Linked DNA regions of Phreatobacter stygius. The protein of the gene in region 1 binds, or shares a complex with, the protein of each later gene. Links are inferred from orthologs where the notes say so. Each region holds a gene or a part of one and is shown in the gene's direction. Other genes may lie near its edges. The genes, in order: E8M01_RS27730 and eno.

Region 1 (8,154 bases):
GGCCGAATCGGCGTCGGAAGCCCGGTCCGACAGGGTGTAGACGGTGACGCCGCGGGCGTTGTCCTGGGCGCCACTGATCGAATCGGCATGGATCGAGACGAACAGCGCACCATTGTGCTCGCGCGCGATCCGCACCCGGTCGCCGAGCGGAATGAAGATGTCGCGGTCGCGGGTCATCACCACCCGGTAGCGTCCGGTGGCGTTGAGCTTGTCGCGCAGCACCCGGGCGAAATCGAGGATGATGGTCTTCTCCTCTTCGCCCGAGGCCGCCACCGCGCCCGGATCGATGCCGCCATGGCCGGGATCGATGATCACCACCGGCGGACCATCGGGCGCCGCGGTGCGGGTCGAGACACGCGGGCCGAAGCCCTCGCGATCGCCCCGGCGGGCGAGATTGGAGGTCGCCCGCTCGTTCTGGGCGCGCCGAAAGCCGTCGGCGTCGGTGCGCACGAGCTCGAGCACGACCTGCGGCGGCGCGCCGTCGCGGCCCTCGACCAGGTGGGCGCGCTCGATCAGCGCCGGCCCGGTCAGATCGACCACCACCCGTGACTTGCTGGGGGCGAACAGGCCGTAACGGAAGGCCTGGATCAGGCCGCGCGCGCCGGTGCCGGCGGTCTGCGCGGTGGAACGCGCGCCGGAATGCGCCCGCTGGTTGCCGATCTGGAAATTGACCTCGTCGAGATCGATGATCACCCGGTAGGGATCGGCGAGCGCGAAAGCCCTGATCTCGATATTGCGGGTGAGCTCGAACGACAGCCTGGTGCGGCCGCCATCGCCGGTGATGTGGGCGCCCGAGACCACCGCCGGCAAGATCGTCCGTGCCGCATGCGCCCGCGCCTCGCCGGCCCCGCCGTCGCGCGCGGCGGTCGAAGCAATCGCGCCGGTCGAAACCGGCTCGCTGGTCTCGGCACGCAGAGCTTCGCCCGCGAACAGCGTCGCGGCCAACAGAGCGCCAAGAAAACGGGAACCGGCCATGGCCCCTCGAAGGTCGGACGAGGCGGCGCCAGGACAACCAGCAAGGACCGCCAGGAGATGGGATAACCCATAGGGCCTCCCGGGTTAACTGCCCGTTAAGCATCCCCGGACAGCCGGCCCGGAAGCGTTGCCGGAAAGACACGAAACAGACCGTCGCCCTTCCCTGCCGGGGAAGCTCCGGCCGCCTCCGCGCGGCCGTCCGGCGGCTTGGACGCCGAATGCCGGGCACGGACCCGAATGTGTGGGAATTTGGCCACAGAACGGCCATGAAGGTGACCGGCCAAGGCCCGTTCACGACTTCGTGAACACCAGCCAAGCCAATGACTGGGCACGCTTAATTCCGACGATTCACCCTCATCACCGAGCGCCAAAGACAATGAGCCACCACGCAGAGAATGCCGCTCCCGGCGACAAGGCCCTTGCCGATGCCGGTGCCCGCGACAGCACCGATGTCAGCGCCAATGCCGGAGCGATGTCGCGCCGCCTGTTCCTCCTGGCCTCGCCCGCCGTGCTCGCCGGCTGCGTCACCGGCGGCGGCCCGATCGGCTCCTATGCCGGGCGCCAGGATGCCGGTGTCACCTTGCCGGCCATGGACACCTCCAATGTCGACCCGCGCTTCCTGCGCCAGGAAGTCGCCTATGCGACACGCGAGGTCGCCGGCACCATCGTGGTCAGGCCGAGCGAGCGGCATCTCTATTACGTGCTCGGCAATGGCAGGGCGATCCGCTACGGCGTCGGCGTCGGCCGCCAGGGCGCGCTCTGGCACGGCCGCGCCGCGGTCGGCCGCAAGGGCTCGTGGCCGAACTGGACGCCGACCGCCAACATGATCGCCTATGACCAGCGCAACGCGCGTTATGCCGGCGGCATGGCCGGCGGCATCGCCAACCCGCTCGGCGCCCGCGCGCTCTACCTCTATCGCGGCAGCCGGGACACCATGTACCGCCTGCACGGGACCAACGTGCCCTCGTCGATCGGCCAGGCCGTGTCGTCCGGCTGCATCCGCTTGTTCAACCACGACATTATCGATCTGCACGACCGCGCGCGGATCGGCACGCCCGTGGTGGTCATGGCCTGACGGACCGCGCCACGGTTTGTACGACGGCTACGCTTGCCAAGGTCGCACTTCCGCCGCTACATAGGTCATGACACGGTCATGCGGGTATGGAGCGGCGTGTCGATCGAAGGCAGCCGAAGGTTTCATTCCGTGGCCCCGATCCGAGCGCTCCCTGACCCCCGCACGCGTGGCGCCGTCTTCGGCGAGCCGCTGCCATGTCACCCTTAGCCGCGCCCCGTCCGGGGCCGCGTCGCACTTCGAAAGGGTCTCGCCCATGTCGGGATCGACGGCACAGCCGGGTTACAGGCGGACGGGAGATCTGATGATCGCCTGCTCATCCGCTGGCCCCGCCGTCGGCATTGCGACCAGGCTTGCACCCTCCCCTTCCACCGCAATGACGGCCGTGCGCCGGCGCCTTCACGGCGCCGCCCTGGCACTTTCTGCAGAGCGGGGCCCGACCGGGCCGGCGCTCGCGGCCGCCGTAAACTTCAAGAGCTCATCCGATGGCCAACAAGATGCTCATCGACGCCGCCCACCCGGAAGAAACCCGGGTCGTGGTGGTCCGTGGTAATCGTGTCGAGGAATTCGACTTCGAAAGCCAGTCACGCAAACAGCTGCGCGGCAATATCTATCTCGCCAAGGTAACGCGGGTCGAACCCTCGCTGCAGGCTGCCTTCATCGAATATGGCGGCAACCGGCACGGCTTCCTCGCCTTCTCGGAAATCCATCCCGACTATTACCAGATCCCGGTCGCCGACCGCGAAGCGCTGCTGGCGGAAGAAGCCCGCTCGCATCGTGACGACGACGACGAGGAAGGCGGCCGGAGCGAACGTGGCGGCCGCGGGGCCAAGGACGGCGGCCGCGATGGCGGCAGGCGCCGCCGGCGGCGCGGCGGTCCGCGCCCGCGCAACGAGGCCGCCGAAGCCAAGACCTCGGACGCAGTGACCGGTGACGCCGAGACCGACGAGGACGAGGCCGGCGCCGAAGGCCATGACGAGGCGCAGGACGACGGCCGCGACCGGCAAGACGACGACCGCGACGACCGGCAGAACGACGACGGCGGCGACGAGCCGCGCTCCGAGAGCCGCGACACCGAAGAGAACGGTGACGGCGACGGCGACGAACGCGGCAACGGCCATGTCGAGGAGGCACCGGCCGAAGAGGACGTGGTCGAATCGGTCGGCGCGGGCGACGCCTATGAGGACATGCCCGACCGCACCTTCCGGCCGCGCAAGCAGTACAAGATCCAGGAGGTGATCAAGCGCCGGCAGGTCATGCTGGTGCAGGTCGTCAAGGAAGAGCGCGGCAACAAGGGCGCGGCGCTGACCACCTATCTGTCGCTCGCCGGCCGCTATTCCGTGCTGATGCCGAACACCGCGCGCGGCGGCGGCATTTCGCGCAAGATCACCAATGCCGCCGACCGCAAGCGCCTGAAGTCGATCGCCGGCGACCTGGAAGTGCCGGACGGCATGGGCGTCATCCTGCGCACCGCCGGCGCCAACCGCACCAAGACCGAAGTCAAGCGCGACTTCGAATATCTCCTGCGCATGTGGGAGACGGTGCGCGAGGTGACCTTGAAGTCGAATGCGCCGACGCTGGTCTATGAAGAAGGCTCGCTGATCAAGCGCTCGATCCGCGATCTCTACAACAAGGACATCGAAGAGGTCCTGGTCGCCGGCGAGGAAGGCTACAAGGAAGCCAAGGACTTCATGCGCATGCTCATGCCGAGCCATGCCAAGAACGTGAAGTCTTATCGCGAGCCGCAGCCGCTGTTCGCCCGCTCGGGCGTCGAAGCCCAGCTCGACGCGATGTTCTCCAACACCGTGCAGCTGAAATCCGGCGGCTATATCGTCATCAACCCGACCGAAGCCCTAGTCGCCATCGACGTGAACTCGGGCCGCTCGACCCGCGAGCACAATATCGAGGACACGGCGCTGCGCACCAATGCGGAGGCCGCCGACGAGGTGGCGCGCCAGCTCAGGCTGCGCGACCTTGCCGGCCTGATCGTCGTCGACTTCATCGACATGGACGAGAACCGCAACAACCGGGCGGTCGAGAAGCGCATGAAGGATGCGCTGAAGAACGACCGGGCGCGGATCCAGGTTGGCCGCATCTCGCATTTCGGCCTCCTGGAAATGAGCCGCCAGCGCATCCGCACCGGCGTGCTTGAAAGCTCGACCGAGGTCTGCGCCACCTGCGGCGGCACCGGCCATGTCCGCTCGGTCTCCTCGGTTGCGCTGCACCTGCTGCGGTCGGTCGAGGAGCAATTGCTGCGCTCGGCCATGTATGACGTCGTCGTGCGCACCCGCACCGCGGTGGCGCTCTATGTGCTCAACAACAAGCGCGCCCACCTGCACGAACTGGAGAGCCGGTTCCGCGTCAGCGTCGACATCACCGCCGACGAGACGGTCAGCGGCCAGCACATGTTCGCCATCGAAAAGGGCGCGCAGGTCCATACCCATGAGACCGCCTACCGGCCGCCGGTGATCGCGCCGCTGCCGGTCGACCCGGACGATCTGATCGACGACGAGATCGAAGAGGACGACGAGGCCGAGGCCGAGGTGCAGACCAGCGCCGAGCCGCGCGAGCCGCGCGAGCCGCGTGGTGAGCAGCGTGCCGAGACCGAAGACGGCGAAAAGCGGCGTAAGCGCCGGCGCCGGCGGCGGCGCGGCCGTGGCGGCGAAGGCCGCGAAGACGGCGGACGCGATGAATTCGGCGCCGAGCGGCCGCATGTCGCGGGCCAGGCGAACGACGATCTCGATGCCGACGACGCCGAGGACGGCGATGATGAGGCCGGCGCCGAGGATCAGGCGCTGGAAGGTGCCGCCACCGACGATGCGAGCAGCGAAGGCCGCCGCCGCCGGCGCGGCCGTCGTGGCGGGCGCCGCAACCGGCGCGAGGACGAACCGGGCTTCGTGGCCGAAGGCGAGACCGAGGCCGGGACCGAAGCTGGCGCCGAGACGGGCGCGGACGAGGTCGGCGAACCTGCCGTCGTCGAGGCTCCGGTCGTGACCGCGGAACCGGCCGCCGAGGCCGAACCGAAACATGCCGGACGGCGCGGCCGGCCCCGTCGTGGCAAGGCTGCCGCGGCTGAAGAACTGGCCGCGAGCGAGGCAGCCGAAGGCGCGGCGACTGCGGAAGCGGCCCCGGCCGAAGCCGCTCCGGCGCCGGCGAAACCGGCGCGCCGCCGCCGGACACCGGCAGCCGATGTCGCTGCCGAGGCAGCGGCCGTTCCCGCCGACACCGTGGTTCAGGCTGAGCCGGCGGCGGCCCCCCCGGCGAGGCGCCGGCGCACGCCCGCGCCGGAACCGCTGGCCCAAGCCTCTGTCGAAACTCCTGCCGAAGCCCCTGTGGCAGCCCCGCCGACGCCGCCGGCCCTGCCGCCCATGGCCGCGCCGGTTGTCGCGCCAGTCGTGGCGCCGGTGGCCATGTCGGTGGCACCGGCGGCTGTCGAGGAGCCAGTGAAACGCCGTCGTACGCCCGACCCGGAACCGGTCGAGATCGTGCAATCGGCGACCCCGGCCGCGCCCCGGCGCGCCGGCTGGTGGAACCGCAAGGCCGAGGGCTGAGCCCTCCGCGAGGCTCGCTGAGAACAACGAACGGCCGGGGGCACCTCCGGCCGTTTTCGTTTGTCCCACAGGCGGTCCAGCCGGTTCGAATCGACGGCCGGAATCGGCCAGCGGAATCAACTGGAACCGATTCCCGCCCTGCCCGGTCCCGTCAGATGATTCCGTGCCGCTGCGTCAGCGCGAACAAAAGGCGAAACGGCCGCCGCAGAGCTGTCACAATCCAGCCACACTTCGCCACCCCCCACGCGATGTTGGGAATATCTCCCGCGGTTCCGCACATGACTGTGGAGAGCCGGCGAAGGGTTGGTGAATTTTTCCTTGGCGAATCTCCTCGGAATCTCCGACACTTGGCTCGCTGGTGCCAGCTCCCCCCTTAAAATTTGACCGCCCGACACCATATTTAGGGGTCTGTTTACCCATAGCCCCTATATCTTGACGACATGAAGGCATGCCGCTTACCTTGGAGTTCGGTTCGGCGGGTCTGTTCAAAGTTCTCGCCGCACCAAATCCCCAGACGGTTTCCAGGCTAACGTCGCGCGCCAGCGCCGCGTGGCGGGAGGAGTCTTTGCCATCCGATGGCGCGTTCCCTTGCCGGAGCGCTGCCCGCGGGCGGCGAAGTGTCGCCGCGACACCGTCCGGGAACGCGCCAAGCGCGACAAGAGTTAACCAGCGGACCGGTTCTCCCCTGTGGAGAGCGGGGATGGTGGGTGAAGGCGGCAAAAGGGTCCGGCAGAACCGGACCGACGCAGGTCCAGGGCATGGACCGCGGGGCGGCTCGGGAGCACAATTCCCGGCCAGGACATGAAGGACGAAGACGATGCGCATCGAACGGCGATACACCAAGGCGGGCCAGTCGCCCTATGCAGACATCGCGTTCCGTGCGGCCACGTCCGAGATCCGCAATCCGGACGGTTCGATCGTGTTCCGGCAGGCCGACATCTCGGTGCCCGAGGCCTGGAGCCAGGTTGCGGCCGACATTCTCGCGCAGAAATACTTCCGCAAGGCCGGCGTGCCGGCGCGCATGAAGAAGGTCGAGGAAAATTCGGTCCCGTCCTGGCTGTGGCGCTCGGCCCCCGACGAGAAGGCCATGAAGGAACTGCCGGAGAAGGAACGCTGGACCGGCGAGACCTCGTCGACCCAGGTGTTCGACCGGCTGGCCGGCACCTGGACCTATTGGGGCTGGAAGGGCGGCTATTTCGAAGCGGAAGCCGATGCCCAGGCTTTCTTCGATGAACTGCGCTACATGCTCGCCCTGCAGATGGTGGCGCCCAATTCGCCGCAATGGTTCAACACCGGCCTGCACTGGGCCTATGGCATCGACGGCCCCGGCCAGGGCCACTATTACGTCGATTTCGAAACCGGCAAGCTGACCAAGTCCAAGTCGGCTTACGAGCATCCGCAGCCGCATGCCTGTTTCATCCAGTCGGTCGCCGACGACCTCGTCAACGAGGGCGGCATCATGGACCTGTGGGTGCGCGAGGCGCGCCTGTTCAAATATGGCTCGGGCACCGGCTCCAACTTCTCCTATCTGCGCGGCGAAGGCGAAAAGCTCGCCGGTGGCGGCCGTTCGTCCGGCCTGATGAGCTTCCTGAAGATCGGCGACCGGGCCGCCGGCGCGATCAAGTCGGGCGGCACCACGCGCCGCGCCGCCAAGATGGTGGTGGTCGACGTCGATCACCCTGATATCGAGGCCTATATCGACTGGAAGGTGATCGAGGAGCAGAAGGTCGCGAGCCTGGTCACTGGCTCGAAGATCAATGCCAAGCACCTCAAGGCCATCATGAAGGCCTGCGTCAATTGCGAAGGCGCCGATGGCGAGCGCCTGGACGGCTGTTTCGACCCGGCGATGAACCCGGCGCTGAAGCGCGAGATCAAGGCCGCCCGCAAGTCGATGGTGCCCGACAATTACATCAAGCGGGTGATCCAGTTCGCCCGCCAGGGCTATACCGATATCGATTTCCCGACCTATGACACCGACTGGGATTCGGATGCCTACCTGACGGTGGCCGGCCAGAACTCCAACAATTCGGTGTCGCTGAAGGACGACTTCCTGCGCGCCGTGGAGACCGATGGCGACTGGAACCTGACGGCGCGCATCACCGGCAAGCCGATCAAGACGCTGAAGGCCCGCGACCTCTGGGAAAAGATCGGCCACGCCGCCTGGGCCTCCGCCGACCCGGGGCTGCATTTCAACACCACGATGAACGACTGGCACACCTGCCCCGCCGCCGGCCCGATCCGCGCGTCGAACCCGTGCTCGGAATATATGTTCCTCGACGACACCGCCTGCAATCTGGCGTCTGCCAACCTGTTGCAGTTCTACGATGCCAAGGCCAAGCAGTTCGACATCGACGGCTACGAGCATCTCTGCCGGCTGTGGTCGGTGGTGCTCGAGATCTCGGTGCTGATGGCGCAATTCCCGTCGCGCCAGATCGCCGAATTGTCCTACGAATACCGCACCCTCGGCCTGGGTTACGCCAATATCGGCGGCCTGTTGATGACCATGGGCATTCCCTATGACAGCGACCGGGGCCGCGCGCTCGCCGGCGCGCTGAC
Region 2 (7,433 bases), 600 kb from region 1 along the record:
CTTCAGCACGATCACCGCGACGCCGGCCAGCGCCAGGACCACGCCGACCAGGCGCCAGGGCGACAAGGCCTTGCGGAAGACGAGCGTTTCGATCAGCAGCACGATGACCGGCGAGGTCGTGTAGATCAGCGTGCCGTTGGTGGCGGTGGTCGCGCCAAGCGCGATATAGACCAGCGCGCCGCAGACCCACATGCCGAGGAAGCCGAGCACCGCGATCCGCCGCCAGCTGGCTTTCAGCGCCAGGCGATGCGCGATCAGCGCCGACCAGGTGAAGGGCAGGAGGATCAGCACCGCCACGACCCAGCGCAGCAAGGCCAGGGTGAACGGCGGCACGGCGTCGCCGATGCCGCGGGCGATCACCAGGTTCGACGAGAAGAACAGCGGCATGACCAGGAGCAGCAGATAGGCGCGTCGCGTCTCGGCCGGGCCTGGCATGGAACGCTCCGCGAAGTCAGGGGTCAGGGCCGGCACTCAGCATGACCTTCAGGCCAGCAGCAAGCCGGATCCGGTCATGGCTGCGGCCCGTGCCGGGTCGGCCCAGGTCGCCGACGTCAACTGGTCGCCGACGTCAACTGGTCGCCGACGTCAACTGGTCGCCGGCGTCAGCCGGTCGCGGCCTTGATCTCGTTTCTCAGCTCGGCGCGCGACAGTTTGCCGACGGTGGTTTTCGGCAGGCTGTCGCGGAATTCGAGCCCGGCCGGCATTTCGTGGCGGCCGACCTTGTCGGCGAGAAAGACCCTGAGCTCCTCGAGCGTGAACGGTTCGGCGCCGTCGCGCAGCGAGACGAAGGCCTTGGCCGCTTCGCCCCGATAGCCGTCGGGGACACCGATGACGATGACCTCGGCAACGGCCGGATGCTCATAGATCGCCTGCTCGATCATCTGCGGATAGACGTTGAACCCGCCGGATATGATCATGTCCTTCTTCCGGTCGACGATGAAGAAGAAGCCGTCCTCGTCCATGTAGCCGATATCGCCGGTGAGGAAAAAGCCGTCGGCGAACGAGGCCGCACTTTCCTCCGGACGGTTCCAATAGCCGCGGGTGACGTTCGGGCCCTTGATCCTGAGCTCGCCGATTTCGCCGGTGTTCAGCACGCGGTGCGGATCGTCGAGGGCGGCCACGTCCATTTCGATGCCGGGCAAGGGCAGGCCGATCGTGCCGGGCTTGGGCACGCCGGTATTCGGCACATTGGTGCCGGACGGCGAGGTTTCGGTCATGCCCCAGCCGCCGGTCAGCCGCATGCCGGTGCGGCCCTCGAAGCGCCTGGCGATCTCGACCGGCAGCGCCGCGCCGCCGGACGCCGCATAGGCCAGCGACGACAGGTCGGTATTGGCGAAGCGCGGATGATTGACCAGTGCGATCCACATGGTCGGCACGCCTGGAAACACCGTGGCCCGCCGCTTCTCGATATCGTCGAGCGTCTGCTCGGCGTCGAAGCGCATGCGCAGCAGCATGCAGGAGCCGCGCGCGACCTGGCGCAGCATGACGCTGGTCAGCGCATAGATGTGGAACAGCGGCAGCACCAGGATGACCTTGTCGTCTTCCGGCCGGCCGTTCGGCAAGGCCTGCTGCCAGGCCTCGTAGATCGACACCGCGGCGGTCAGGTTGCCGTGGCTCAGCATGGCGCCCTTGGGCATGCCGGTGGTGCCGCCGGTATATTGCAGCAGCGCCACGTCATCCGGCTTGACGATCGGCCAGGCGGCCGGCGGCACGGCGCCCTCGACGAAATGGGCGAAGGTGGTGATGCCGGGTTTCGGCGGGATCGGCAGCACCGGCACGCCCGACGGGCCCCAGGTGGCGTCTTCCGCGACGATCAGCCGGTCGAGCAGGCCGGCATCGAACAGTTTCAGCGCCATGCCGAACAAGGGCGCGATGTCGGTCGTCACCAGCACCCGGGCGCCGGCATCCTTCAGCTTGTAGGCCAGCACGCGCTCGGCATCGAGCGGGCTCAGATGGGCCAGGCGCACGCCGGCCTTGGCGGCGCCGAAAAAGCTGATCGGATGATGCGGCGTATTGGGCAGGTAGAGCGCAACCGTGGTGCCGCTGCCGATGCCGGCGCGCTTCAGCGCGGCGCCGAACTGGTCGGCGCGGGCGCCGAGATCGGCATAGCTGATCGATCGGTCGCGAAATTCGAAGACGGTCCGTTCGCCATGGGCTTTCACCGCGCCGTCGATGAGATCGCCCAGCGTCGTGATGTTGATCGGCGTGTCCCACGACACGCCGGCCGGATAAGACTTCTCCCAAGCAAACGGCCTGGATGCCATGCGCGTGTCCTCCCTCGCCGGCGGGTTTTCTCCGGCCGACCGGGACCCGCTCTACCTTAGCGCCAACCTTTGTCCGTCGAAAACCGCCGGTTTGCAATTCACTCCTGCGGTGGCGAGCGAGGCGCAGAGCCGCGTCGCGGCATTGGCATTGGCGAGTGGGCCGGCCACCAGCCTGAGGTCGACCGTGCCTGGCCGGGCGCCGTCCTGGACGGCGACGAGCGGCCGCAACCCCTCGAGCAAGGGGCCGTGCTGGGCGCGCAACTGCTGCCAGCGCGACCTGAGCGCGTCCATCGACAGTTCGCCGGCGAGATCGACGCCGAATTCGGTGCGGATCGCGGTCGATTCCTGGGCGGCAGGCGACGGCGCGGGCACCGAGGCGGTGGCCTCGACGGATGGACCGACCTGGCGCACGCCCGGCCGCGGCACCGGCGTCGGCGTGCTGGCGATTTGCGGCTCGCGGGCCGCCGGCTGAGGGTCGCGCGGGACCGGCTGGGGCTCGCGTGGCGCTGCCTGCACGGCCGGCGGCTCGCGTTGCGGGATCGAAGCGGTGACGTCGCCCTGGCTGCTCGAGCGCTCCATCGCCGCGACCCGCTCGGCCAAGGCCTCGCGCTCGGCGGAGAGCGAGCGCACGGCATCGGCAAGGCGGCGCGTCTCATAGAGCATCAGCGGATCGGCGGCGGCCGGCCGCGGCGCTTCGGCGCGCTGGATCACCGGCGGCGGCGCCGGCTCGAACAGGCGCGCCAGGCGCTGGCTGCCGCCCTCGGTGCGGGCCGCCATGATGGCGGCGCCCGAACAGATCAGCGCGACGCCGGCCCAGGTCGCCAGCCGCGACAGGAGCCGCTGCGGCGGCTCGTCGGTCAGGCCATCCGCCTTCACCTCGTCGGGATCGTCGGTCTTGGCTTTTTTGGCTCTCAGCAGCATGGCCCGCGGGCTTTCCCGATTCGCACGCGCCAGTGTAGCAGAGGAAGCGTCAGCCGCGTCCGCGATAGGGCGCCACGCCCTGGTCCGGCAGCCAGACCCCCTTGGGCACTTCGCCGGTCTGCCAGAACACGTCGATCGGGATGCCGCCGCGCGGATACCAATAGCCGCCGATGCGCAGCCAGCGCGGCTGGAGCAGGCCGACCAGGCGCTTGCCGATGGCCACCGTGCAGTCCTCGTGGAACGCGCCGTGGTTGCGGAACGACGACAGGTAGAGCTTCAGCGATTTCGATTCGACCAGCCAGGCATCGGCGACGAAGTCGATGACCAGATGGGCGAAATCCGGCTGGCCGGTGACCGGGCAGAGCGAGGTGAATTCCGGCGCGGTGAAGCGCGTGACGTAATTGGTGTCCTGGTGCGGATTGGGCACCCGGTCGAGCACGGCCTCGTCGGGCGAGGCCGGCATCGCCACGGACTTTCCGAGCATGAGATCGGTCATCGGAGACCTCCTTTGAAGTCTGGCTATGCGTTGGCCGGGGTCCTACACGTGCGCGCGCTGTCTTGAAAGGGGCTGACATTGTTGTAGAACGCGCCGACGCCCCGTCACCCGCCATCTGAGAGGCCGCAATGACAGCCATCATCGACATCATCGCCCGTGAGATCCTCGACAGCCGTGGCAATCCGACCGTCGAGGTCGACGTGGTGCTCGAGGATGGTTCCAAGGGCCGCGCCGCGGTGCCGTCGGGCGCCTCCACCGGCGCCCACGAGGCGGTCGAGCTGCGCGACGGCGACAAGGCGCGTTATGGCGGCAAGGGCGTGCGCAAGGCGCTCGACGCGGTCAATGGCGAGATCTTCGACGCGCTCGGCGGGCTCGATGCCACCAACCAGGTGCAGATCGACAACATCATGATCGCGCTCGACGGCACGGCCAACAAGGCCCGCCTCGGCGCCAATGCCATTCTCGGCGTGTCGCTGGCCACCGCCAAGGCCGCCGCGCTGTCGCGTGACCTGCCGCTCTACAAATATGTCGGCGGCTCCTTCGCCCATGTCCTGCCGGTGCCGATGATGAACATCGTCAATGGCGGCGCCCATGCCGACAACCCGATCGACTTCCAGGAATTCATGGTGCTGCCGGTCGGCGCGCCCACCGTTGCGGAAGCCATCCGCACCGGCTCGGAAATCTTCCACACGCTGAAGGCGGCGCTGAAGAAGGACGGCCACAACACCAATGTCGGCGACGAGGGCGGCTTCGCGCCGAACCTGAAATCGGCGCAGGCGGCGCTCGACTTCATCATGACCGCCATCGACAAGGCCGGTTACAAGGCCGGCGACGACGTGGTGATCGGCCTCGATTGCGCGGCCACCGAGTTCTTCAAGGACGGCGCCTATCACTACGAGGGCGAGCGCAAGGTGCGCGATCCCAAGGCCCAGGCCAAATATCTCGCCAAGCTGGTCGCCGACTATCCGATCCGGACGATCGAGGACGGCATGGCCGAGGACGATTTCGAGGGCTGGAAGATCCTCACCGACCTGGTCGGCGCCAAATGCCAGCTGGTCGGCGACGACCTGTTCGTCACCAATACCAAGCGGCTCGCCATGGGCATCGAGCAGGGCCTGGGCAATTCCATCCTGGTCAAGGTCAACCAGATCGGCACGCTGACCGAGACCCTGGCGGCGGTCGCCATGGCCCATTCCAACAGCTACACCGCGGTCATGTCGCACCGGTCCGGCGAGACCGAGGACGCGACCATTGCCGATCTCGCGGTCGCCACCAATTGCGGCCAGATCAAAACCGGCTCGCTCGCCCGCTCCGATCGCACCGCCAAATACAACCAGCTGATCCGCATCGAAGAAGAGCTCGGGCCGCAGGCGCATTATGCCGGCCGCGGCGCGCTGAAGTCGAAGGGCTGAGCCATCGGCCCGGATCACGCCGCATGACGCAAAAACGGCGGGCCATGGCCCGCCGTTTTCAGTTGACGCCCGAGGTTCGGCTGAACCGCGGAAAAATGCTCAGGTCCGCCGTTCGGTCGGGTTGCCGCCGCCCTTGCCGCCGGTCGACGGCGGCGCGCTCGGATCCGCCGGTGCGGGCGCAGGCGCAGGGGCCGGACCAGGACTGGTCGAGCGGCCGGCGGATCCGCCGCTGCTGGCGCGCGGGGTGAACCGATCGAAGGCGTTGATCATGGTCTGGAAGGTCGCCACCGATTCCGAGATGAAACCGACATTGACGCCGCCGTCGAAATCGACGTCCCATTCGAGAACCAGGTCGTTGTCGCTGTCGAGATAGGTCTTGGCGAAACGTTTCTCGTAGTTCCAGGCGTTGACGAAGGCGTGTGTGAAGCGATCGTTCTTTTCGTAGAGCGCGCGGTACTGGATCGACTGGCAGCCGCCGTCATTGCAGGCATAAAAGAACACCGTGACCCGGCGGCCGCCGATCATGGTGCGGATCCGCGACCGGTTGTTTTCGCTGAGGACCTCGGCCTGGAAGCCGCGATTGCGCAGCACGGCGGCCATCTGCTGCGGCGTGATCCGGCCGACCGAACCGGTCGGCGCGGCCTGGCTGTCCTGACCCCGTTCCGGGTTCGCCCGCTTCTGGGCATCGGCCGTCGGGGCCATCACGGTCAGCGCGGCCAGCGCCGCGAGCGTTGCGAAGAACAGGGGGCGTTTGGTCATTATCGAGCTCCAGAGGGATGCCTGCGCCGGCTTGCCGTGCGGGTGCGTCCCGAATGAGTCTAGTGCAAAGTGATTTCCGCCACATGTCATGGCGATCCGCGCCATGTTGCGCTGGATCGTCCCGGCAGCCAAGTCCCGGCAGCCAAGTCCTGGCAAGCAGGGCGCGCCGTATCGCCTCGGCCGGAGACCGGCATGGCCGACCTGCTCGATGCGTCCTTGTGAGCCGGGCGGCGATCGGCGAATGCTGCGCTGCAATGTCGACTTTGTCCCCCCGCATGCTCGCCCTGATCGCCATGGCCACCGCCGTGTCGATCTATGGCGGCCAGTTCGTCTCGGTCCGTTTCGGCCTGGCGAGCAATCTGTCGGCCTATGACATAGCGGCGCTGCGTTTCATCTTCGCCGGCGCGGTCATGCTGCCGTTCTTCATCCGGGCCGGCGTCGCCGATTGCGCGGGTCTTGGCTGGGGCAAAGGGATTGCCCTGGTGCTGACCGGCGGCTTTCCGCTGACGGTGCTGTCCAATATCGGCCTGATCTATTCGCCCGCGGCGCATGCCTCGGCGATCCAGCCCGGCATGGTGGCGGTGACCGCGACGACGCTTGCCTATCTCGGCATGGGTGCGCGGATCCCTGGCGGCGTTCTGCTCGGTTTCGCGGTGGTGCTGTCGGGCCTCGCCGCCATCGCCATTGCCGGCTCGACCGGGGCCGAGGGCGCGAGCACGCTGGCCGGCGACCTGATCTTCGTGGTGGCCGGCCTCGGCTGGGGCGTGTTCACCTGGCTCTGCGGCCGCTGGCAGGTGCCCTCGGTCGTCGGTGCCTCGATCGTCTCGGTCCTGTCGATGGTCTATCTTCCGGTCTATCTCCTGGTGCTCAACCCCGGCCTGTCGGCGGCGCCCTGGAGCGCGATCGTCTTCCACGGCGTCAACCAGGGCATCATGAACGTCGCCATTGGCCTGCTGCTCTGGACCTATGGCACGCGGACGCTCGGGGTCGCCACCGCGGCGCGCTTTCCGCCGATGATCCCGGTGCTCGGCACCCTGATCGGCATTCCCGTGCTGGGCGAGATCCCGAGCCCGCTCGCCGCCACCGGCGTGGTCGCCATCGTCCTCGGCCTGCTGATCGCCGCGACCTGGCCGTCCATGGTGCGCCGGCTCGCCAAATTCAGGAACGATTAACGCTCCCGAAACCGGATTCGGGCAGGATCCGGCCATGGTCATTCGCACGAGACTTCACCGGATTCTGCAAGCTGCCGCGCTCTACGCGCTGGCCGCGGTGATGATCGCCTATTTCGGCTTTCACGCCTATCACGGCGATCACGGCATTCGCGCCAAACAACAGTTCCTGGCCGAGATCGCCGATCTCAACACCGAGCTTCAGGCGCTGCGGCGCGAAAAGGCCGAGGTCGACCGGCGGGTGGTGCTGATGCGCACCGAGGCGCTGGATCCCGACATGCTCGACCAGCGGGCACGCGAAATCCTCAATTTCGCCGACCCGCGCGAACTGATCCTGATCGAGCGGCGGCGTTGAGCCAACCGGTCACGCCTGCGTCATATCAACCTAAAATCGGTTGATGACGCCTTGTGA

The links.
Region 2: the proteins of E8M01_RS27730 (region 1) and eno are in contact, whole or in part, in a solved structure (PDB 2FYM), measured with the Escherichia coli proteins. The link is inferred for Phreatobacter stygius from one-to-one orthologs.

The regions. Positions count from the first base shown.
Region 1 is NZ_CP039690.1:5,869,465-5,877,618, reverse strand. What follows is about bases 2,166-5,798. They hold E8M01_RS27730 (Rne/Rng family ribonuclease), read left to right. Parts: upstream 2,166-2,532; coding sequence 2,533-5,598; downstream 5,599-5,798. In the rest of the region: E8M01_RS27740 (N-acetylmuramoyl-L-alanine amidase), read right to left, coding at 1-975; E8M01_RS27735 (L,D-transpeptidase), read left to right, coding at 1,448-2,050; E8M01_RS27725 (vitamin B12-dependent ribonucleotide reductase), read left to right, coding at 6,416-8,154. UniProt on the Escherichia coli protein: Endoribonuclease that plays a central role in RNA processing and decay. Required for the maturation of 5S and 16S rRNAs and the majority of tRNAs. Also involved in the degradation of most mRNAs.
Region 2 is NZ_CP039690.1:6,470,008-6,477,440, forward strand. The notes cover bases 3,040-5,951. They hold eno (phosphopyruvate hydratase), read left to right. Parts: upstream 3,040-3,809; coding sequence 3,810-5,093; downstream 5,094-5,951. Other genes in these bases: E8M01_RS30680 (hypothetical protein), read right to left, coding at 3,040-3,185; queF (preQ(1) synthase), read right to left, coding at 3,235-3,681; E8M01_RS30695 (YbjN domain-containing protein), read right to left, coding at 5,193-5,852. Outside these bases: E8M01_RS30670 (DMT family transporter), read right to left, coding at 1-435; dicarboxylate--CoA ligase PimA, read right to left, coding at 603-2,264; more of E8M01_RS30680, read right to left, coding at 2,316-3,039; E8M01_RS30700 (DMT family transporter), read left to right, coding at 6,107-7,024; E8M01_RS30705 (FtsB family cell division protein), read left to right, coding at 7,059-7,376. UniProt on the Escherichia coli protein: Catalyzes the reversible conversion of 2-phosphoglycerate (2-PG) into phosphoenolpyruvate (PEP). It is essential for the degradation of carbohydrates via glycolysis.